One region of the Bradyrhizobium sp. USDA 3256 genome, then DNA from elsewhere that is predicted to be linked to it. Evidence: riboswitches for the same ligand, from Rfam matches in the RefSeq annotation. Region 1 holds a riboswitch; the other holds the start of a gene.
What was found. A riboswitch is a leader RNA that binds a small molecule or an ion and turns the genes downstream of it on or off. The one in region 1 is predicted to bind glycine.
Positions count from the first base shown of each region.

Region 1 (11,280 bases):
AGCGCCAGCGCGCGCGCGATCGCGATGCGCTGGCGCTGGCCGCCGGAGAACTGGTGCGGATAGCGCGAGATCGCGTCGGGCGGCAAATGGACGAGCTCGAGCAGCTCGCGCGCGCGCGCCAGCGCATCCTTGCGCGGCATGCCGTAATTGACCGGGCCTTCCGCGATGCTCTCGCCGACGGTGACGCGCGGATTGAGCGAGCGGTAGGGATCCTGGAAGATGATCTGGATTTTCTGGCGATGCGGCTGCAACAGCCGGCGCGACAGGTCGGAGATCTCGCGGCCGGCGAGGCGTACCCCGCCCGAGGTCGGATCGATCAGGCGCACGATGCAGCGCGCGACCGTCGACTTGCCGGAACCGCTTTCGCCGACGATGCCGAGCGTGCGGCCCTTGCGCAGAGTGAGCGTGACGTTGCTGGCGGCGGCGACCTCGCGGGCTTTGCCGTAGAGCGACCGCTCCCGGTAGACCTTGCTGAGCTCGTTGGCTTCCAGCACCACGGGCTCGGTCGTCTCCGGGCGCGGCGCGCGCGGCACGAGGCTCGGCACCGAGGACAAGAGGTTGCGGGTGTACTCCATCCTCGGAGTGCGCAGCACGTCCTGCAGCGGGCCGGTTTCGACCAGGCGGCCGTGTCGCATCACCGCGACGCGGTCGGCGATCTCGGCCACCACGCCCATGTCGTGGGTGATGAACAGAACAGCGGTGCCGTGATCGCGTTGCAGGTCGCGGATCAAGGTGAGGATCTGCTTCTGCGTGGTGACGTCGAGCGCGGTGGTCGGCTCGTCCGCGATCAGGAGCTTCGGCTCCAGAACCAACGCCATCGCGATCATGATGCGCTGGCGCTGGCCGCCCGAGAGGCGATGCGGGTAAGAGGAGAAGATGCGCTCCACATCCGGCAGCCGCACATGCTCCATCATCGCCAGGATTTTCTGACGCCGCGCGCGGGAGTCGAGATCGGTGTGGGCGCGCAGCACCTCGTCGATCTGGCGGCCGACCGGCACGACGGGATTGAGCGCGGTCATCGGCTCCTGGAAGATCATCGCCATCCGCGTGGCGCGGAGTTGCCGCAGCCGCCGGTCGCTGGCGGTGAGCAGTTCCTCGCCGACCAGTTTGACGTTGCCGCCAGACGGCACCAGCGTGCCCTTCTGCTGCAGGCCCATCACGGTGAGCGATGTCACCGACTTGCCCGAGCCGCTTTCGCCGACCAGGCAGAGCGTCTCGCCTTCACGGACCTGCAGCGAGAGGTCGTCGATGATGCGATGTGCATCCGCCTTGCGGCCGAGGCCGACGACGAGATTGCTGATGTCGAGGACGACGTTGGTCATAGGACTGATTCCACCGGCAATACGAGGAGCGACCGTGATGTTTTTCGTCTTGCGTCATTCCGGGGCGATGCGAAGCATCGAACCCGGAATCTCGAGATTCCGGGTCTGGTGCTCACGCACCATCCCGGAATGACGGCTTCAATTGGCATTGAAGCCGTCACTTGCCCTCACGCTGCTTCATGCGGGGATCGAGCGCGTCGCGCGCGGCGTCGCCGATCAGGTTGACGCTGAGAATGGCGATCGAGAGCAGCAGCCCCGGCCAGAAGATCAGCGACGGCTTGACCTGGAAGTAGGCGCGGCCCTCGGCCATGATGTTGCCCCAGGTCGGCGTTTCCGGCGAGATGCCGGCGCCGAGGAACGACAGGATCGCCTCGGTCAGGATCGCGGACGCGCAGACATAGGTGCCTTGCACGATCAGCGGCGCGATGGTGTTCGGCATCAAATGCCGCCACATGATCTTCGGCAGGCTGGTGCCGAGCGAGATCGCGGCCTCGACATAAGGCTCCTCGCGTGCGGTCAGCACCACCGAGCGCACCAGCCGCGCCACGCGCGGGATCTCGGGGATGGTGATCGCGACCATCACGGTCCAGATGCTGGCACCCGACAGCGACACCACGGCGATCGCGAGCAGGATGGCGGGGATCGCCATCAAGCCGTCCATCACGCGCATCAGCACCGCATCGACCCAGCGGAAGAAGCCGGCGACGAGACCGATCAGAAGGCCGATGGCGATCGAGCAGACGGCGGCGCCGAGCCCAATCACCAGCGAGATCCGTGCGCCGTAGACGATGCGCGACAACAGGTCGCGGCCATAGGCGTCGGTGCCGAGCAGATATTGCGCGCTCGACGGCTTCAGCCGCTGCGACGGCGTCAGCAGCAGAGGATCATGCGGCGCAAGCAGCGGCGCGAAGATCGCCATCAGGATGATGAGGGCGAGGCAGATCGTCGCAACCGCGATGATCGGCGTCGACGTCAGGAAGCCGAACTTGACGCGGAACGGCCGGGTGACGGGAAGCGAGGATTCGGGAAGGGTTTCGATCGCCATTGCTCAGTACCGGATACGAGGATCGAGCAGGGTGTAGGCGAGGTCGATCAACAGATTGACCGCGACGTAGATACCCGACGTCAACAGGATCATGGCCTGGATCACCGGATAATCGCGCGCCAGCACCGCATCGACGGTGAGGCGGCCGATGCCGGGCAGGTTGAACACGCTTTCGGTGACGACGACGCCCGAGATCAGGAGCGCGAAGCCGGAACCGATCACCGTGATGACCGGCACGGCCGCGTTGCGCAGCGCATGGCGCAACAGCACGCCGGTCTCGCCGATGCCCTTGGCTCGCGCGGTGCGCACGTAATCCTCGCCGAGCACATCGAGCATCGAGGCTCGCGTCATGCGTGCGATCAGCGCGACATAGATGAAGGAGAGCGTGCAGGTCGGCAGGATGAGGCGCTGGAAGAACGGACCGAAGCCGGCCGAGATGCTCTTGAAGCCCTGTACCGGAACCCAGCGCAGATCGATCGCAAAGATCTGGATCAGCACATAGCCGATCACGAACACCGGCACCGAGAAGCCGAGCACCGAGAGCCCCATCACGAAGCGGTCGATCCAGGTGCCGTGCTTCCAGGCCGCGATCACGCCGAGCGGCACCGCCACCAGGATCGAGAGGATGATGGTGGCCAGCGCGACCGAGATCGAGGGCTCGAGGCGCGGGACGATCATTTCGAGGATCGGCTTATTCGAGATCAGGGAGACGCCGAGGTCGCCGTGCAGCAGCTTGGCGATCCAGGTGTAGAACTGGATGTAGATCGGCTCGTTCAGACCAAGCGAGGTCCTGATACGTTCGAGCTGTTCGGGAGTCGCGTTGTCGCCGGCGAGGATGGCGGCCGGGTCGCCCGGCGTCAGCCGCAGCAACAGGAACACGAACAGAGCCACCACGCCCATCACGGGAATGGCGGCGAGGATGCGGCGAAGCAGATATCCGAGCAAATTTGATCCGTTGGGTTGTGGTCGATGAAGTCCCCAGCGGGACCGTTGCACACCAGACCGTAGCACAGATGGTAGCAGACTCACGGTAGAACTTGAGCAAGTCCCATGCCATCGGTGCTGCGGTTTTTGCGGTGCAGCTAATCAGTCCTGTTGGCCGCGATTATTCCTCCGGTGAAGTTCGAAGCAGTCCACTGGAAGGTGGATTGATTTCAGCTTTGCGCGCGTTGGAATCCACGTCGAGCCCGGCACCGATCGACGGCGCCATCGGCGGCGTGTCGAGGTCGCGCCAATCGTCGATCGCCTGGGCCACCATCTGCGCCGTCGCGGCCGACAGTGTCCAGCCGAGATGACCGTGGCCCGTATTGTAGAACACGCCCGGAATCCGTCCGGCGCGAACCACCGGCATCATGTTCGGCATCATCGGGCGCAAGCCCGCCCATGGCACGACTTTCGACGTATCGATCTCTGGGAAATGATGCCGCACCCAGTCCACCAGCGGTTGAATGCGATCGGCGCGAATGTCGCGGTTGAAGCCGTTGAACTCGGCGGTGCCGGCGACGCGGAAGCGGTCGGCGCCGAGCCGGCTGGTGACGATCTTCGCAGCTTCATCGAGCAGGCTGACGGTGGGCGCGGCATTCCGGCTTTGCGGCGCATCGAGCTGCACCGTGATCGAATAGCCCTTCACCGGATAGACATTGACGCGATCGTTGAGCAGGCCGGCGAAGTGGCGGCTCGCCACGCCGGCGCAAATCACGATCCCGTCCGCCTGCAACTGCCGTCGCGTCGCGACCGCAGCATCATGTGAAGCAGCTTCGTTCCAGCCGATGCGGAAGCCGTCATCGCCGCGCGCGATCGTGTCGACGTCGGCTTCATGGACAAAGCTCGCGCCACGGCGGATGCAGGCGTCGGCGAGGCCGCGGGTGAATTTGTGGATATCGCCGGTCGCGTCCGACGGCGTGAAGAAACCACCATAGCAGGCCGTCTGCAACGCGGGTTCGATGACGCGGATCTCGTCCGGGGTCACCGGCCGGCGGTCGAGCCCGCCCTGCTGCAGCAGCGTGTTGACCTTGAGGCCGGCTTCGAAGCCGGCCCTGTCGTGATAGACGTGCAGGATGCCGCAGCGCTCGAGATCGAAGGCGATGTTCTCGCGCTCTGCGATCGAGAACAGATGCTTGCGCGCTTCGATGGCGAGCTTTGTGGTCTCGATGGTGTTGCCGCGATAGCGCGTGATGTGACCTACGAACTCGCCGATCCAGGAATATTTGTGCCAGCTCGGCTTCGGGTTCATCAGCAGCGGCGCGTCGCTTCTCAGCATCCAGCGCAGCCCCTTCAGGATGGTCGCAGCACTGTTCCAGACTTCGGCGTTGCTGGCGGAAAGCTGTCCGCCATTGGCGAACGAGGTTTCCATCGCGGCGTAGCGATGCCTGTCGAGGACAGTCACCTTGTAGCCGCGTTCAAGCAGGGCATAGGCCGTCGTTACGCCGGTGATGCCGGCGCCGATGATCGCGATGTGTGGCATGATGGTTTTCAGGCTCCCGTGGGTTAGAGTCGCCGAACCGCCGGTGAAACCGGCATCGGCGCCCCATCTGTCACGGTACCTGAGAGCTTGATCCGCATCGGGCCGGGGCCGGAAGCGAACTATCCCCTTCGGTGGACGTCATGGCCCTTGATGTGCGGCCATGTTCGTCTCTCTCCAGATCGTCCTGACGATACAGTCCTTTTGCCTGAGAGTTTCCGGGGCGGTTGCTCCGTCGGCGCCGAAGGCAACAACACGAATGTTGTCGCTTCGATCTCTCCCGCATCGTCGCGTTGGACGGCCGGACCGTAGGCGAAGCCTTAAAAATGGACAAGGCTAAATTTCGATCCGGCAGTGCCAACGTGTTGTGCAGTGCAATCGATGTCAGTCCAGCGTCGCCAGCAGCGCCGCCATCAGGCGGCCGCGTTCGGCAAGGCTGTCGACCTCGATATGCTCGTTGAGCGTATGTGCATCGGCGCCGCGTACACCGAGGCCGTCGAGCGTGGGGATGCCCATCGCGCCGGTGAAGTTGCCGTCCGAGCCGCCGCCGGCGCTGCCGTGCGGCAGATCGAGACCCATCGCTGCCGCAAGGCCTTTTGCCTTTTCATACAGCGCCATGGTGCCCGCATCGGGCTCCCATACCGGGCGAGTGACGCCGCGCGTCACCTTGAAGCTCACGTCGTTGGCGGTGCCCGACAATGCCAGCATGCGCTCGACGCCGCGGTCGAGATCGGCCTGGCGCTTGGCCATGCTGAGCGCTTCGCCGGTGCAGGTCGTCGCGACGCAATTGACCCACTGGCCGCCATGCACGATGCCGACCGAGAACGTGCAGTCCTCGGTGGTCATGCCGTCGATGGCGATGATCTGCCGCGCCATCTCCCGGATCGCGGAGCGGCCGGAAGACAGCGTCGCGCCGGCATGGCTGGGCTTGCCGGTGGCTTCCAGATTGAAGCGCGCGATCGCATAGCGGCCGGTGACGACGCCGTTGTTCGGACGGCCGGGCTCCGGCACCAGCACGTATTTGTTGCGCGCGGCTTCCGCCTCGATGATGTCGCGCGTCGACGGCGTGCCGACTTCTTCGTCGGGGGTGAACAGCACGGTGATCGGCAGCGGAGTCGTGAAGGAGGCGCGCGCCAACTGCCTGATCGCCTCGATCGACAGGTAGTTGCCGCCCTTCATGTCGAAGATGCCCGGCCCGAAGCACTTGTTGCCTTCGCGCCGCCACTTCAGCTTCTCGATGGTGCCAACGGGGTGAACGGTGTCCAGATGGCCGGCGATCAGGATGCCGGGCTGGCCTTGTTTCGGATGGGGAAAACGGGCGCGGACGCAGCCCGCGAAGCCCTGGCGTCCGGCGATGCGCTCGATCGTCGCACCCATGATCGCCATCTCGCGGGCGGCGAGATCGAGCATGCGTTCGACCGCGGCGGCGTCCCAGGTCGGGCTTTCGCATTCCACCCAGCTGCGCAGGCCCTGCAGCATCGCTTCGGAATCAAACGGGAGATTGGCGGGGTTCATCGTTGTTCTCTCTTGTTGTTCTGACGGCGCCGGCATCGCGCGCGCGTTACGAAAATCTCAGCCGACGATTTTGTAAAGCCAAAATCTGGCGCGCGGCCTCATTCGTTTGTGTACGTCCGATGCGACCTGAAACCGATTGACGCGCTTGGCGCTTGGTGCAAGTCTCGATTTCACAAGCCATACAGCATGTTAGTTCGCCTAAATAACGAACCGCGTGCATAACGAATAAGCCGGCTTTGACCAGTTACACGTCAGGAGAGATTGCATGTTCCCTATCTCGCGTTGGAAACACCGCACGCTAGCGGCCGCGTTGACGGCGCTCGCGCTGTCGTTCGCGCCGCAGGAATTGTCATTCGCACCGCAGGCGATGGCCGCGGGCAAGACCATCACCGCGGTGATGCACTCGGATCTGCGCGTCATCGATCCGATCATGACCACGGCCTACATCACGCGCGATCATGGCTACATGATCTATGACACGCTGCTGGCGACGGATTCCAATTTCAAGATCCAGCCGCAGATGGCGGACTGGAAGGTTTCCGACGACAAGCTGACCTACACGTTCACGCTGCGCGACGGCCTGAAGTGGCACGACGGCGCGCCGGTCACCGCGGAAGACTGCGTCGCCTCGCTGCAGCGTTGGGGCAAAGTCGACGGCATGGGCCAGAAGCTGATGGACTTCGTCGCGAGCCTGGAGGCGACCGACGCCAAGACCATCACGCTGAAGCTGAAGGAACCCTACGGCCTCGTGCTGGAATCGATCGGCAAGCCGTCGTCGCGCGTGCCGTTCATGATGCCGAAGCGTCTTGCCGAGACGCCGCCGGACAAGCCGATCCCGGAACAGATCGGCTCCGGACCGTTCAAATTCGTGCAGGCGGAATTCCAGCCGGGCGTGAAGGCGGTCTATGAGAAGAACAAGGACTACGTGCCGCGCAAGGAGCCGGCGAGCTGGACCGCGGGCGGCAAGGTCGTCAAGGTCGACCGCGTCGAGTGGGTCACGATGGCCGATGCGCAGACCGCGGTGAACGCGTTGCAATCCGGCGACATCGATTTCATGGAGAACCTTCCGTTCGACATGCTGCCGGTGCTCGAAGCCAATCCGGATCTCAAGATCGACGTCCTGAACAAGTTCGGCTTCCAGACCCTCGGACGCATGAACTTCCTCTATCCGCCGTTCGACAACCCGAAGGTGCGCCGGGCTGCGTTCCTCGCGATGAACCAGAAGGACGTGCTCGACGCGCTGGTCGGCAACGCCAAGTACCAGAAGATCTGCGGCGCCTTCTTCGTCTGCGGCACGCCGCTCGAGACCGACGTCGGGGCCGAAACGCTGGTGAAGGGCAACGGCCTGGCGGAAGCCAAGAAGGCGCTCGCCGCATCCGGCTATGACGGCACCCCCGTGGTGATCATGGCGCCGGGCGACGTCACGACTTTGAAGGCCCAGCCGGTCGTGGCTGCGCAGCAGTTGCGCGAGGCCGGCTTCAAGGTCGACCTGCAGGCCACCGACTGGCAGACCGTGGTGACCCGCCGCGCCAGCCAGAAGCCGCCCAAGGAGGGCGGCTGGAACATGTTCTTCACAAACTGGGTCGCGGCCGACGTCTCCGATCCGATCGTCAACGCGTCGATCACCGGTCGCGGCAAGAATGGCGGCTGGTTCGGCTGGGCCGAAGACCCGAAGATCGAGGAGCTGCGTGACAAGTTCGCGCGCGCCGGCTCGGCTGAGGAAAAGAAGAAGATCGCCACGGAAATCCAGACCGAGGCCTACGATCAGGTGATCTACGTTCCGCTCGGCCAGTACACCATTCCGAGCGCGTGGCGGAAGTCGCTGACCGGCGTGCTCGACGGCCCGGCGACGCCGATCTTCTGGAACATCGACAAGTCCGAGTAAGCCTGCGGCTTGGCGCAAAACAAATGGCCGGGACGTGTCCCGGCCATTTTCTTTTCGCGCTGTCGCGTGTCAGGTGTGGCTGTCGCGGAGCTGCTCCAGTCCGTCGCTGAGCGGTGGCCCGCCTTGTGGTGCGTTCTGCGGCGGGGAGGGACGCTCCTTGCGCTGATCGCATTGGTCGGTTGCGCGCTGCGCGGATGGATCGTCGTTCGTCATCGTCATGCTCCAATTGCGGCATGACAACGAATATGCAGTGCACGGGTTCCGAACCGGCGACCGCTAATCGCCGTGCTCTGGTCTCATGCTGCTCGGGCTCGACAGGCTCGTGAGCTGCGTCGGTCCGATACCGGTTCCGTTCATCCAGACCACCGCTCCAGCGGCAAACGCGAGCAGTCCGTACAGCATGATCGCGGCGCGGATCCATCGCCGCGCGCGGTCGTCGGGCGTAGCGTCGATCCGATTGCAGTTTGCAATCTCCATCGCCGATCTCCGACCAAAATTGATTTCGAAATGCGACGGCCGCGAACTGCGCGGCCGGAATTTCCAATGCGGGAAGAGTAAGACAGTCAGCGATTGCGGCGTGTGAACCACGCCACCGCCGGAAGACACGACGCGGCGAGCACCGCGACACTGGCCCTCCCGAGTAGTGGGTCCGCGCACGGCATGCGAAGGCTGGTGCGGGCGGTGGGAGTCGAACCCACACGACGTTGCCATCGAGGGATTTTAAGTCCCTTGCGTCTACCAGTTCCGCCACGTCCGCGTTGCGCCAGGCGCGCCGATTTTTAGCGCGTTTGGGCGCCGAGTGGAATTGTCATTATCCGGTGCTAACAAGTGAGCTTTCAAAGGCTTAAGCGGCGGCCCGCAATTCCATTTGCCTCGGAGGCCGAGCATTGGGATAAGCGGCGCGCCGCCGCGATTGAGCCTCAATCCGGACACCGGTGGCTGCTTTAGGCAATCTCAACACTGTCCGGTTAAGAAAGCTGAATGTCTGTTCGTTTCCCACGCCGCCTGATGCTGTCGCGCGCGGCGGCCGTCATCGCGCTGCTCGCCTCGGCCGCGGGCGTTTCCGGCTGCGCGCAGATCGGCGACACCGTGCCGTCGGCATTCGCCGACCCCGCCAAGTACGAGCTTTATGATTGCAAGCAGCTCGAGAACGAGCGCAGCAATCTCAAGACCCGCGCGGCGGATCAGGAAAAATTGATGGCCAAGGCGGAGACCGGCGTCGGCGGTACTGTCGTCTCCGAGATGGTCTATCGCAACGAGCTGATCTCGATCCACTCTCAGCAGAAGCTGGCGGATGAGGCCTGGCGCAAAGGCAAGTGCCATGAAAGCCCGCCGGACACGCCTGCGGCCGCTGCCCCCGCTGCTCCCACGCCGGCGGCGAAGGGCCCGCGCGCGCCACGGGGCCTCGTCCACTAAGCCTGCGTTGTTGCGATTGGCCGAGCTCAGGCGCGCCAGTCGTAAATCCAGTCCTGCCGCGCCAGCATGCGCTCCGGACCAATGGCGCGGATCGCCAGATCGCGCGCGATCGCCGCCGGCCCGCGCAAATGATAGATGCGGCCCTGCTGCCGCGCCAGGCGCTGCACTTTCAGCACGCGCCCGCGCCGCACCCGTGCGTAGCGCTTCAACGCGGCGGGAATACCTGCGGTGTTTTCCCCGGTGCTGTCCCTCAACGCCTTGGCGAGCACGGCCGCATCCTCGATCGCCATGCCGGCGCCTTGCGCGGCGAACGGCAGCATCGCATGCGCGGCATCGCCGAGCAGCGTCACCGCGCCTTCGCTCCAGCGGCCGATGTCGGGCAGGGTGAACAGTGCCCATTTGCGCCAGCCGTCGACCGCGCCGATCAGCATCCGCGCTGTCGCGGGCCAGCGCGCGGTGGCGAATGCACCCTTGATCTCGTTGATGTCGCCGGGCTCGCTCCAGCCCGGCCGGTTCCAGGTGCCCGATACGATCGCGACCACGTTGATCTGGCGTCCGGCCGAGATGGGGTAGGCGACGAGATGCGCGTCCGGTCCCATCCAGAGCTGTACGCGCGGTGCGGTGTATTCATGCGGCAGGGCGGTGGCGTCCAGCGTGCCGCGCCAGGCGATCAGGCCGGAGAATTGTGGCTGTACATCCGGAAACAAATGCCCGCGCACCGACGACCAGATGCCGTCGGCGCCGATCAGCGCAACGGCCAATTCCTCCTGCCGTGAATTGCCGCGGCGTTGGACGACCGTGAGGCCTCGCGCATGCTTGGTCACATCCTCGAACTGGCAGCCGAGCCGCAGATCGATATCGGGATGGTCGCTCGCGGCGGCCTGCAGCGCGGCCTGCAAATCGGCGCGGTGGATCACCCAATAGGGTGCGCCGGCGCGGAACTCGGCGGCCTGGCCAAGCGGCATCCGTGCGATCTCGCCACCGGCTCGTGCGCTCAGGATGTTGACGGATTCAGGCGTGACCGCGCGCCGCGCAAGCGGTTCCTTCAGCCCGAGCTCGACCAGGATGCGGCTCGCATTGGGAGAGAGCTGGATGCCGGCGCCGGCTTCCTCGAGCCGTTCGGCCTTCTCCAGCACGACGACGCGAAAGCCCTGTGCCGCCAGTGTCAGCGACGCCGTCAGTCCTCCGATCCCGGCGCCTGCAACGATGACGGTTCGCGTCAGCGCCACGGAGCGGTCAGGCGACCTTGTCTTTCAGCACGCATTCCGGCGGCCGCGCTTCGCCGGCCGCGAGGTCGGACGCGAAGCGATAGAGCGTCGAGCAGTACGGGCAGATAATCTCGTTGTCGTTACCGAGGTCGAGGAACACGTGCGGGTGGTCGAACGGCGGGTTGGCGCCGACGCACATGAACTCCTGCGATCCGATTTCGATCACCGAGACACCGGCATCGTTATGGAAGTGCGGGACGACGTGGTCGGACATATTCTCACCTTGATGGCAACGATGGGCAGACGCAATCAACAGCATGCGGCATCGCGAAATGCCGCGCACCATACTGGCGGGAACAGTTGATTCCTAGAGCCCCGATGGCTCATTTGCTCATGCAAATTCGACACAATCTTGTCGTCCCAGAGAA
Region 1 is NZ_JBSSAE010000002.1:4,203,784-4,215,063, reverse strand. Features, by position in the region: gene ACVWY5_RS21720 (ABC transporter ATP-binding protein) at 1-1,322, opposite strand, end outside; gene ACVWY5_RS21715 (ABC transporter permease) at 1,480-2,367, opposite strand; gene ACVWY5_RS21710 (ABC transporter permease) at 2,371-3,312, opposite strand; gene ACVWY5_RS21705 (D-amino acid dehydrogenase) at 3,473-4,831, opposite strand; glycine riboswitch at 4,897-5,011, opposite strand; glycine riboswitch at 5,015-5,121, opposite strand; gene ACVWY5_RS21700 (M20/M25/M40 family metallo-hydrolase) at 5,213-6,343, opposite strand; gene ACVWY5_RS21695 (ABC transporter substrate-binding protein) at 6,609-8,228, shown strand; gene ACVWY5_RS21690 (hypothetical protein) at 8,298-8,441, opposite strand; gene ACVWY5_RS21685 (hypothetical protein) at 8,505-8,705, opposite strand; tRNA gene ACVWY5_RS21680 (tRNA-Leu) at 8,899-8,985, opposite strand; gene ACVWY5_RS21675 (hypothetical protein) at 9,210-9,644, shown strand; gene ACVWY5_RS21670 (FAD-dependent monooxygenase) at 9,671-10,873, opposite strand; gene ACVWY5_RS21665 (zinc-finger domain-containing protein) at 10,881-11,126, opposite strand.

Region 2 (11,280 bases), 160 kb from region 1:
GCCGCAGGGCATCACCAACCAGATCCTGGTCTGGGCCATCATCAACGGGCTGATCACGCTCGCCCTGATGCGGTTCGCCCCGCAGCGGGCCAGCCGGACCGGCCTCGTCGGTCAATCCGTCGTGATCGCGCTGGCTTCGGTCGCGGTCGGCTACGCCGCGCTGTGGCTCGCCGACCTCGCCTTCAAGATCGACTTCCGCTTCTGGATCGTCGCACTCAAGTTGATGAGCGCGAAGCAATTCCTCATCTTCCTGATCTATCTGATTCCGTTCACGGCGTTTTTCGTCGTGGCGCTGCACGTGCTGCACCGGAATTTCTCGACCATGGATGCGCCGCGCGGGGCGCTGTACCTGACCAACATCCTGGCGCTGACGTTCGGTTTCATCGTGTTGCTGGTGCTGCAATACGGCACGCTGTGGCTGACGGGGAAGCTGTTCAACCCGGTCCCGGACCCCGGTTTCGTGCCGCTCTCGACCATCGTCGCGATCCAGTTCGTGCCCCTGCTTGCGATCGTCGCCGTGATCGCGACCTTCACCTGGCGGCGGACCGGATCGAGCCTGCCGGGCGCCCTGATCGCGGGCCTGTTCGTGACCTGGTACATCGTGGCCGGGACGGCGACGCAGGCGGCGTTTTAGCTGAAAAGATGGGCTTAAAGTGCATACCCCCTCCGCTTCCGCCCGCCCCCGGGCGGTGCTATAGCGCAGGCGTATTTTCCACCCCCGCCGTCAAAAGCGCGCCGTTCCCAAGAGGGCCTCCCCGTCATGGCAAAAATCAAGGTATCCAACCCCGTCGTCGAGCTCGATGGCGACGAGATGACCCGGATCATCTGGCAGTACATCAAGGACAAGCTGATCAACCCGTTCCTGGATGTCGAACTGCTCTATTTCGATCTGGGCATGGAATACCGCGATGAGACCAATGACCAGGTGACCATCGACGCCGCCGAAGCCATCAAGAAGGTCGGCGTCGGCGTCAAATGCGCCACCATCACCCCCGACGAGGCCCGGGTGAAGGAGTTCGGCCTGAAGCAGATGTGGAAGTCGCCGAACGGCACCATCCGCAACATCCTCGGCGGCTGCATCTTCCGCGAGCCGATCATCTGCAAGAACGTGCCGCGCCTGGTTCCCGGCTGGACCAAGCCGATCATCATCGGCCGCCATGCCTATGGCGACCAGTACCGCGCCACCGACATCAAGTTCCCCGGCAAGGGCACGCTGTCGCTGAAGTTCGTCGGCGAGGACGGCACCGTGATCGAGAAGGAAGTGTTCAAGGCGCCCGGCGCCGGCGTCGCGATGGAGATGTACAATCTCGACGACTCTATCACCGATTTCGCCCGCGCCTCGTTCAACTACGGCCTGATGCGCAACTACCCGGTCTATCTGTCGACCAAGAACACGATTCTGAAGGTCTATGACGGCCGCTTCAAGGACATCTTCCAGGACGTCTTTGACCGCGAGTTCAAGAAGGAATTCGACGCCAAGGGCCTGACCTACGAGCACCGCCTGATCGACGACATGGTGGCCTCGGCGCTGAAATGGTCCGGCGGCTATGTCTGGGCCTGCAAGAACTATGACGGCGACGTACAGTCCGACACCGTGGCCCAGGGCTACGGCTCGCTCGGCCTGATGACCTCGGTGCTGCTCACCCCGGACGGCAAGACCGTGGAAGCCGAGGCCGCCCACGGCACCGTGACCCGCCACTACCGCGAGCACCAGAAGGGCAAGGAGACCTCGACCAACTCGATCGCGTCGATCTTCGCCTGGACCCGTGGCCTCGCCCATCGCGCCAAGCTCGACAACAACGAGGCGCTGGCGAAGTTCGCCACCACCCTAGAGAAGGTCTGCGTCGCGACCGTCGAGGAGGGCTACATGACCAAGGACCTCGCGCTCCTGGTCGGCGCCGACCAGCGCTGGCTCTCGACCACCGGGTTCCTCGACAAGGTGTCCGACAACCTCGTGAAGGCGATCGCGGCCTGAGGCCGTCGTCTTTGGAAGACAGGTGCGAGCATGACCATGGCCCTTGTCAGAGCCGTCGTGCTCGCATCGTTCTCGCTCACCGGGTCGGCGGCATTCGCTGCCGATCCCCTGCCCGACGCCGTCGCGGCGCCCGGCGAGTCCCCGGTTCTGTCGGTCCATGCCGAGGGCGTGCAGGTCTATGAGTGCAAGCCGGTCAGCGACGGCAAGCTCGCCTGGTCGTTCCGCGAACCGGTCGCCACCCTGATCGCCGACGGCCGCACGGTCGGCCGGCATTATGCGGGTCCGAACTGGGAGCATGTCGACGGCAGCGCCGTGACCGCCCGCACCGCCGGCAGCATACCCGGCACCACCGCCGCCGATATTCCCTGGCTGAAGCTCGAGGTGATCGCCCACCGCAGCAACGGCCTGCTCTCGGGCGTCGCAACCGTGCAGCGGATCAACACCTCGGGCGGCGAGCTCAGCGGCGCCTGCGACAAATCAGGCGCGCTGAAAGGCGCGGCCTACTCGGCGGATTACGTGTTCCTGCGACGGGACTGAGGCTAAAGCGCGATGAGATTAGGTTGAATCGTCATCGCGCCTTAGCTCTTTGTTTGAGCATGATCTTTCCGGAAAACCGCTTCGCACTTTTCCGGATCATGCTTTAATCGCGGATGCCGCCGTCGGTCTCGCGCGGCGCCTGGGCGATCTCCGCGGCGGCCAGGTCGCCGCCGGCCGCGAGCGGATCGGCAAGCCGCGCCTCCGCGGTCTCCCGGACATGGGCGGCGAGCGCCGGCATGCGCTCGATCAGGGCATGGAAGTCCTGCGCATCGAGCACCAGCAGCTTGGTCTTGCGCGTCGCCGTCACCGTCCCCGAACGGCTGGTCCGCCGCAGCAGCGCGATCTCGCCGAAGAACGCGCCGTCGGAAAGCCGCACAAGCTGGCTCGGCAGGTCGATCTCGACCTCGCCCGCGGTGATGAAATACATCGATGACGCCGCATCGCCGCGCCGCACCAGCACCTCGCCGGCCTCGATGGTCTGCGACCGCAGCAGGCGCATGATGTCGGAAATATCGGCGGCGCCAAGATGCGAGAACAGCGGCACCCGCGCCAGCATGCCCCAGGTCACGACGAAGTCGCGGCGCCGGACCTCGTCGGCGAACGCAGTCGAGATGATCGCGACCGGCAGCGCGATCATCGCGAAGCCGACCACGATCGCGATCACCGTGACGGTCCGGCCGAGCGGCGTAATCGGGACGACGTCGCCGTAACCGACGGTGCCGAGCGTCACGATCGCCCACCACATCGCCTGCGGCATGGTGCCGAACTTGTCCGGCTGCACCCTGTGCTCGATGGCATAGAGCAGCGAGGCGAACAGCAGCACCGCGCCGGTCAGGATCACCACGCAGCCGAACAGCGTGCGCCGCTCGGCGTGCAGTGCCGCCAGCAGCGAGCGCATCGCGGTCGAATAGCGCACCAGCTTGAGGAACGGCAGCATGCCGAACAGCACCAGCGCGGTCTTGTCGCCGACGACAAGCGCGATGGCCGACGGCAGGAAGGCGAGCAGGTCGATCACGCCGAGCGCCGAGAAGGCGTATTCCAGCCGCGCCCGCGCCGGCGTCATGTCGCGCAAGGAGTGGCCGACCACGCTCCAGAGCCGCGCGGCATATTCCAGCGCGAAGGCGATGACCGCCGCGATCTCGATGGTCGTCAGCAGCCAGCCGAACTGCGCGTCGATCTCGGGCACGGAGGCCAGAATCGCCGCCAGCACGTCGACGGCGATGATGGCGACGATGACCCGGGCAAACCGCAAGCCGCCCGAATGCGGCAGATCATCGCGTTCGAGCAGCTCGTAGAGACGGTCGCGCAGCCCGGGATCGCTGATCGTGGGCCTACCCGGAGCCGTCGCCACGATCAGACTCTCCGTCAGGCGCCGGCCGATGCCTGTTGAGTCATGGCCTGTTCGATCGCCGACAGCGCGGCGTCTGCCTTGGCGCCGTCGGGTCCGCCGGCCTGCGCCATGTCGGGCCGGCCGCCGCCGCCCTTGCCGCCGAGCACCTCGGAGCCCTTGCGCACGAGCTCGACCGCGTTGAACCGCGCGGTCAGATCGGCGGTGACGCCGACCACGATGCCGGCCTTGCCGTCCTCGGTGACGCCGACGATCGCGACCACGCCCGAGCCGATCTGCTTCTTGCCGTCGTCGACGAGACTCTTGAGATCCTTGGTCTCGACGCCCTCGACCGCGCGTGCCAGCAGCTTGACATTGCCGACCTCGCGAACGGCGGAGGCCGCGCCGTTCGACGCACCGCCGCCACCCATCGCGAGCTTCTTGCGGGCGTCAGACAGATCGCGCTCGAGCCTCTTGCGCTCTTCCATCAGCGCGGCGATGCGCGCCGGCACGTCGTCGATCGTGGTGCGCAGCTCCAGCGCCGCGGTCTTGGCCAGCGCGATGGTGTCGTTGGCGTGCTTGCGCGCGTGATGCCCGGTCAGCGCCTCGATGCGGCGGACGCCGGACGCCACCGCGCCCTCGCTGGTCACCGAGATCATGCCGATGTCGCCGGTGCGGCGGACATGGGTGCCGCCGCAGAGCTCGACCGACCAGCCGAACGCGTTCTGGCCGTGATCGCGGGCGCCCTTGCCCATCGACACGACGCGAACCTCGTCGCCATACTTCTCGCCAAATAGCGCGCGGGCACCGGCCTCGCGGGCATCGTCGACGCCCATGACCCGGGTCGTGACCTCGTCATTCTCCAGCACGACATCGTTGGCGATGTCCTCGATCCGGGCGAGCTCTTCCGGCGTGATCTGCTTCGGATGCACGAAGTCGAAGCGCAGCCGGTCCGGCGTGACCAGCGAGCCGCGCTGCGCGATGTGATCGCCAAGCACCTGGCGCAGCGCCTCGTGCAACAGATGCGTCGCCGAATGGTTGGCGCGGATCGACGAGCGCCTGGTGTGGTCGACCTCGAGCTGCAGCGCGGTGCCGACGCCGAGCGTGCCCTGCTCCACCGTGCCGAGATGCACGAACAGATCGCCGGCCTTCTTCTGCGTGTCGGCGACGCGGAACTTGACGCCCTCGCCGGTCAGCACGCCGGTGTCGCCGACCTGGCCGCCGGACTCGCCGTAGAACGGGGTCTGGTTCAGCACGATCGCGCCGCTCTCGCCGGCCTTCAGGCTCTCGACCTCGGCGCCGTCCTTGATCAGCGCCGTCACCGCGCCTTCCGCGCTCTCGGTCTCGTAGCCGAGGAATTCGGTCGCGCCGAGCTTCTCGCGCAGCGGGAACCAGGTCGCCTCGCTCGCCGCCTCGCCCGAGCCTGCCCAGGAGGCACGCGCCTTCACGCGCTGCCGCTCCATCGCGTCGGTGAACGACGCCTGGTCGACGCTGATGCCGCGCGACTTCAGCGCGTCCTGCGTCAGATCGAGCGGGAAGCCGTAGGTGTCGTACAGCGTGAACGCGGTGTCGCCGTCGAACATGTCGCCCTTCTTGAGGCCGGCGCTCTTCTCGTCGAGGATCGACAGGCCGCGCGCCAGCGTCTTGCGGAAGCGCGTCTCTTCCAGCCGCACCGTCTCCTCGATCAGCTTCTCGGCGCGGACCAGGTCCGGATAGGCCTGGCCCATCTCGCGGACCAGCGCCCAGACCAGGCGATGCATCAGCGGCTCGCTCGCGCCCAAGAGCTGCGCATGGCGCATCGCGCGGCGCATGATCCGGCGCAGCACGTAGCCGCGGCCCTCGTTCGACGGCAGCACGCCGTCGGTGATCAGGAATGCCGACGAGCGCAGGTGGTCGGCGATCACGCGGTACGACCCGACGTTCTGCTCGTTCGGACCGTGGCCGAGGGTCGACGCGGCGGCATCGATCAAATTGCGGAACAGATCGGTCTCGAACACGCTCTCGACGCCCTGCAGGATGCAGGCCATGCGCTCGAGCCCCATGCCGGTGTCGATCGAGGGACGTGGCAGCGCCACGCGCTCCTCCTTCGTCACCTGCTCGTACTGCATGAACACCAGGTTCCAGAATTCGAGGAAGCGATCGCCATCCTCCTCCGGGCTGCCCGGAGGTCCGCCCCAGATGTGCTCGCCGCGGTCGATGAAGATTTCGGAGCACGGACCGCACGGACCGGTGTCGCCCATCGCCCAGAAATTGTCCGACGTCGGGATGCGGATGATGCGGTCGTCCGAGAAGCCCGCGATCTTCTTCCAGTGGCCGGCCGCCTCGTCGTCGGTGTGGTAGACGGTGACCAGCAGCTTGTCCTTCTTCAGCCCGAAATCCTTGGTGATCAGATTCCAGGCGAGCTCGATCGCGCGCTCCTTGAAGTAATCGCCGAACGAGAAGTTGCCGAGCATCTCGAAGAAGGTGAGATGGCGCGCGGTGTAGCCGACATTGTCGAGGTCGTTATGCTTGCCGCCGGCGCGCACGCACTTCTGCGACGTCGTGGCGCGCTGATAGCCGCGCTTCTCGACGCCGGTGAAGACGTTCTTGAACTGCACCATGCCGGCATTGGTGAACATCAAGGTCGGGTCGTTGCGCGGAACCAGCGGCGACGAGGCCACGATCTCGTGCCCGTTCTCCTTGAAGAAGTTCAGAAATGTCGACCTGATGTCGTTGACGCTGCTCATGTTCATCCAATCGGAAAAAAGGGCCGGCCAGCCGCAAAAAGGCGTCATTTTCCGGCCGAACGCTTTTAGACATTGCCAGCTGCGGTGTCCAGAAACTGTGCAGGCGGATCATGGGCTTGCCGCGGCAGCACAAAGCCCATTGGATAGTTGCTGCAGCTGCGTTGACAGTCTTGGTGGCGCCGTGTTTTCTACCTACCTATACCTAGTCACGTCGGGAGAGACCGGCCTTACCGCCGGCGCCGAAGGAGCAACCGCCCCGGAAACTCTCAGGCAAAAGGACCGCGTGACGTCTGACATCTGGAAAGAGATGCTGGGGTTCGCCCCGATGCGTCCGCCGACGGGATAATACTCTCAGGCACAGCGACAGATGGGGCTTTCTGCAGGTTTCTCAAGGGGAAATGGGTCCCCGCGGGAACCGCGAGGGCCCTGTGATGCTTGCGCACGAAACCTCCCCGCTGAAACAGACCCCGCTGCACGCGCTGCACCTGGCGCGCGGCGCCAAGATGGTGCCGTTTGCCGGCTATGACATGCCGGTGCAATACGCGGCCGGCGTGCTGAAGGAGCATCTGCACACCCGCAAGGAAGCCGGCCTGTTCGATGTGTCGCACATGGGCCAGCTCGTGTTGAAGGCCAAATCCGGTAAGGTCGCCGACGCCGCGCTCGCGCTGGAAAAACTGGTGCCGCAGGACATCGTCGGTGTCGCACCGGGACGGCAGCGCTACGCGCAATTCACCAACAATGATGGTGGCCTGCTCGACGACCTGATGGTGGCGAATTTCGGCGATCACCTGTTCCTGGTGGTCAACGCCGCCTGCAAGGCCGAGGACGAGGCGCATCTGCGTGCGAATCTCTCCGACGCCTGCGAGATCGTCTCGCTGGCCGACCGCGTGCTGATCGCACTGCAGGGGCCGAAAGCCGAATCGGCGCTGGCGAAACTTTGTGCAGATGTCGGTTCGATGAAATTCATGGACGCCGGTCCGCGCCGCGTCGGCGACGTCGACTGCTTCGTCTCGCGCTCCGGCTATACCGGCGAGGACGGCTTTGAGATTTCCGTGCCCGCGGACAAGGCGGAAGCCCTGGTCACCGCGCTGCTCGACAATCCCGACGTGCTGCCGATCGGGCTCGGCGCGCGCGACAGCCTGCGGCTCGAAGCCGGGCTGTGCCTCTATGGCCACGACATCGACACCACGACGACGCCGGTCGAAGGCGCGCTGGAATGGTCGGTGCAGAAGGTTCGCCGCAGCGGCGGCGCCCGCGCCGGCGGCTTCCCCGGCGCCGACAAGATTCTCGCGCAATTCGCAGATGGCGCCGCGCGCCGGCGGGTCGGCCTGAAGCCCGACGGCCGCGCACCGGTGCGCGAAGGCGCCGCGCTGTTCGCCGATGCCGGCTCGACCGAGCAGATCGGCAAGGTGACCTCGGGCGGCTTCGGCCCGAGCCTCAATGCGCCGGTCGCGATGGGCTATCTGCCTACCGCCCTTTCCGCGGTCGGCACCACCGTTTTCGCCGAAGTGCGAGGCCAGCGGCTGCCGCTCAAGGTCGCCGCCACGCCCTTCGTCCCCAATACCTACAAACGCTGAACGCCAAAGGATCGATCCCCATGACGACGCTGTACACGTCCGACCACGAATGGCTCCGCATCGAGGGCGACGTCGCCACGATCGGGATCACCGACTATGCGCAGTCGCAGCTCGGCGACGTGGTGTTCGTCGAACTGCCCAAGGTCGGCCGCAGCCTGAAGAAGGCCGAGGCCGCCGCTGTGGTGGAATCCGTCAAGGCCGCTTCCGACGTCTACGCGCCGATCACCGGCGAGGTGGTCGAGGTCAACGACGCGCTCGCCGCCGAGCCCGCGCTGGTCAATTCGGACGCCGGCGGCAAGGCCTGGTTCTTCAAGCTGAAGATTGCCGACAAGGGCGAGCTCGGCGGCCTGATGGACGAGGCCGCCTACGCCGCGCACACCGCCTAAAGGATCACCCCGAGGATCACGTCATGAACGCGCCCTTCAAGCCGATCAACGAAGCCGCCACCGATTTCGTCCGCCGCCACATCGGACCGTCGCCGCGCGACGTCAACGCGATGCTGGAGACGGTCGGCGCCGCGAGCCTGCAGGCGCTGATGAACGAGACGCTGCCGGCGTCGATCCGGCAGAAGGCGCCGCTCGATCTCGGCCGGGCGCTGAGCGAGACCGAGGCGCTCGCGCATATGAGCGAGCTCGCCGCGCAGAACCAGGTGTTCACCTCGCTGATCGGCCAGGGCTATTCGGGGACCATCCTGCCCGCGGTGATCCAGCGCAACATTCTGGAGAACCCGGCCTGGTACACCGCCTATACGCCGTACCAGCCGGAGATCAGCCAGGGCCGGCTCGAGGCGCTGTTCAACTTCCAGACCATGATCTGCGATCTCACCGGGCTCGACGTCGCCAACGCCTCGCTGCTCGACGAGGCGACCGCGGCGGCGGAAGCGATGGCGCTCGCCGAGCGCCACTCGCAGGTCAAGGCGAAGGTGTTCTTCGTCGACAAGGAGGTGCATCCGCAGACGCTGGCGGTGATGCGCACGCGCGCCGCGCCGCTGGGCTGGGCGCTGGTGGTCGGCGATCCCCTGACCGAGCTCGACAACGCCGATGTACTCGGCGCGCTGCTGCAATATCCGGGCACATCGGGCGCGGTACGCGACCTTAAGCCTGCTATCGCCTCGCTGCGCGCCAAGGGCGCGCTGGCGATCGTTGCCGCCGACCTGCTGTCGCTGACGCTGCTCGCGTCGCCGGGCGAGCTCGGCGCCGACATCGCGATCGGTTCGGCGCAGCGGTTCGGCGTGCCGATGGGGTACGGCGGACCGCACGCCGCCTACATGGCGGTGCGCGACACGCTGAAGCGCTCGCTGCCCGGCCGCATCGTCGGCCTCTCGGTGGATTCGCGTGGGGCACCGGCCTATCGCCTCGCCCTGCAGACCCGCGAGCAGCACATCCGCCGCGAGAAGGCGACCTCGAACATCTGCACCGCGCAGGTGCTGCTCGCCGTGATCGCCTCGATGTATGCGGTCTATCACGGTCCGGAGGGCCTGACCCATATCGCACGCAGCGTGCATCGCCGCGCCACCGTGCTTGCCGCCGGCCTGCGCAAGCTCGGCTTTGCGCCGACCAGCGAAGCGTTCTTCGATACCGTGACGGTCGAGGCAGGCAGCAAGCAGATCGAGCTCGTCACCCGCGCGCTGGCGGAGCGGATCAATCTGCGCGTCGGCGCGACCACGCTCGGCATCGCGCTCGACGAGACCACGACGCCGGAGACGGTCGAGGCGGTGTGGCGCGTGTTCGGCGGCAAGCTCAGCTATGCCGAGATCGAGGCCGGCGCGCACGAGGCGCTGCCGAAGGAGCTGCGGCGCACCAGCGCCTTCCTCACCCATCCGGTGTTCAACACGCACCGTTCCGAGACCGAGCTGCTGCGCTACATGCGCAAGCTCAGTGATCGTGACCTCGCGCTCGACCGCGCGATGATCCCGCTCGGCTCCTGCACGATGAAGCTCAACGCCACCACCGAAATGATCCCGCTGACCTGGCCGGCGTTCGGCAACCTGCATCCGTTCGCGCCCGCGGATCAGGCCAAGGGCTATCACGCGCTGTTCAAGCGGCTGGAGCAATGGCTGTGCGACATCACCGGCTATGATGCGGTCTCGCTGCAGCCGAACTCCGGCGCGCAGGGCGAATATGCCGGACTGCTGGCGATCCGGGGTTATCACCTGGCGCGCGGCGAGCCGCACCGCAAGGTGTGCCTGATCCCCTCCTCCGCGCACGGCACCAATCCGGCCTCGGCGGCGATGGTCGGCATGGAGGTCGTGGTGGTGGCGTGCGATGCGCGCGGCGACGTCGACGTCAATGATCTCCGCGCCAAGGCCGAGAAGCACTCCGCCAACCTGGCCGCCGTCATGATCACCTATCCGTCGACCCACGGCGTGTTCGAGGAACATATCCGCGAGATCTGCGACATCGTGCATGCCCATGGCGGCCAGGTCTATCTCGACGGCGCCAACATGAACGCGCAGGTCGGGCTGTCGCGGCCCGGCGACTACGGCGCCGATGTCAGCCATCTCAACCTGCACAAGACCTTCTGCATTCCGCATGGCGGCGGCGGCCCGGGCATGGGCCCGATCGGCGTGAAGGCGCATCTTGCGCCCTATCTGCCGGGCCATCCCGCGACCGTCGGCGCGACGGCGCACGCGATCGGCCCGGTATCGGCCGCGCCGTTCGGCTCGGCGTCGATCCTGACCATCTCCTACATCTACATCCTGATGATGGGGGGCGAAGGTCTGACGCGGGCGACCGAGATCGCGATTCTCAATGCCAACTACATCGCCGCACGGCTGCAGCCGCACTTCCCGGTGCTGTACCGCAACGAGCGCGGCCGCGTCGCGCATGAGTGCATCGTCGATCCGCGGCCGCTGAAGACGACCAGCGGCGTCACCGTCGACGACATCGCCAAACGCCTGATCGACTACGGCTTCCACGCGCCGACCATGAGCTTCCCGGTGGCGGGCACGCTGATGATCGAGCCGACGGAATCGGAATCGAAGTTCGAGATCGACCGCTTCTGCGACGCCATGATCGCGATCCGCGACGAAATCGCGGAGATCGAGAAGGGCCGCTGGAAGGTCGAGGCCTCGCCGCTGCGCCACGCGCCGCATACCGTCCACGACATCGCCGACGATGCCTGGAACAGGGCCTATAC
Region 2 is NZ_JBSSAE010000002.1:4,361,008-4,372,287, forward strand. Features, by position in the region: gene ACVWY5_RS22455 (alpha/beta hydrolase family protein) at 1-634, shown strand, start outside; gene ACVWY5_RS22460 (NADP-dependent isocitrate dehydrogenase) at 761-1,975, shown strand; gene ACVWY5_RS22465 (DUF3455 domain-containing protein) at 2,012-2,512, shown strand; gene ACVWY5_RS22470 (cyclic nucleotide-gated ion channel) at 2,616-3,866, opposite strand; gene alaS (alanine--tRNA ligase) at 3,878-6,565, opposite strand; glycine riboswitch at 6,768-6,856, shown strand; gene gcvT (glycine cleavage system aminomethyltransferase GcvT) at 6,997-8,142, shown strand; gene gcvH (glycine cleavage system protein GcvH) at 8,163-8,528, shown strand; gene gcvP (aminomethyl-transferring glycine dehydrogenase) at 8,552-11,280, shown strand, end outside.
Region 2: linked by a shared signal. The riboswitch ahead of gcvT (glycine cleavage system aminomethyltransferase GcvT) and the one ahead of ACVWY5_RS21705 (D-amino acid dehydrogenase) in region 1 are both predicted to bind glycine.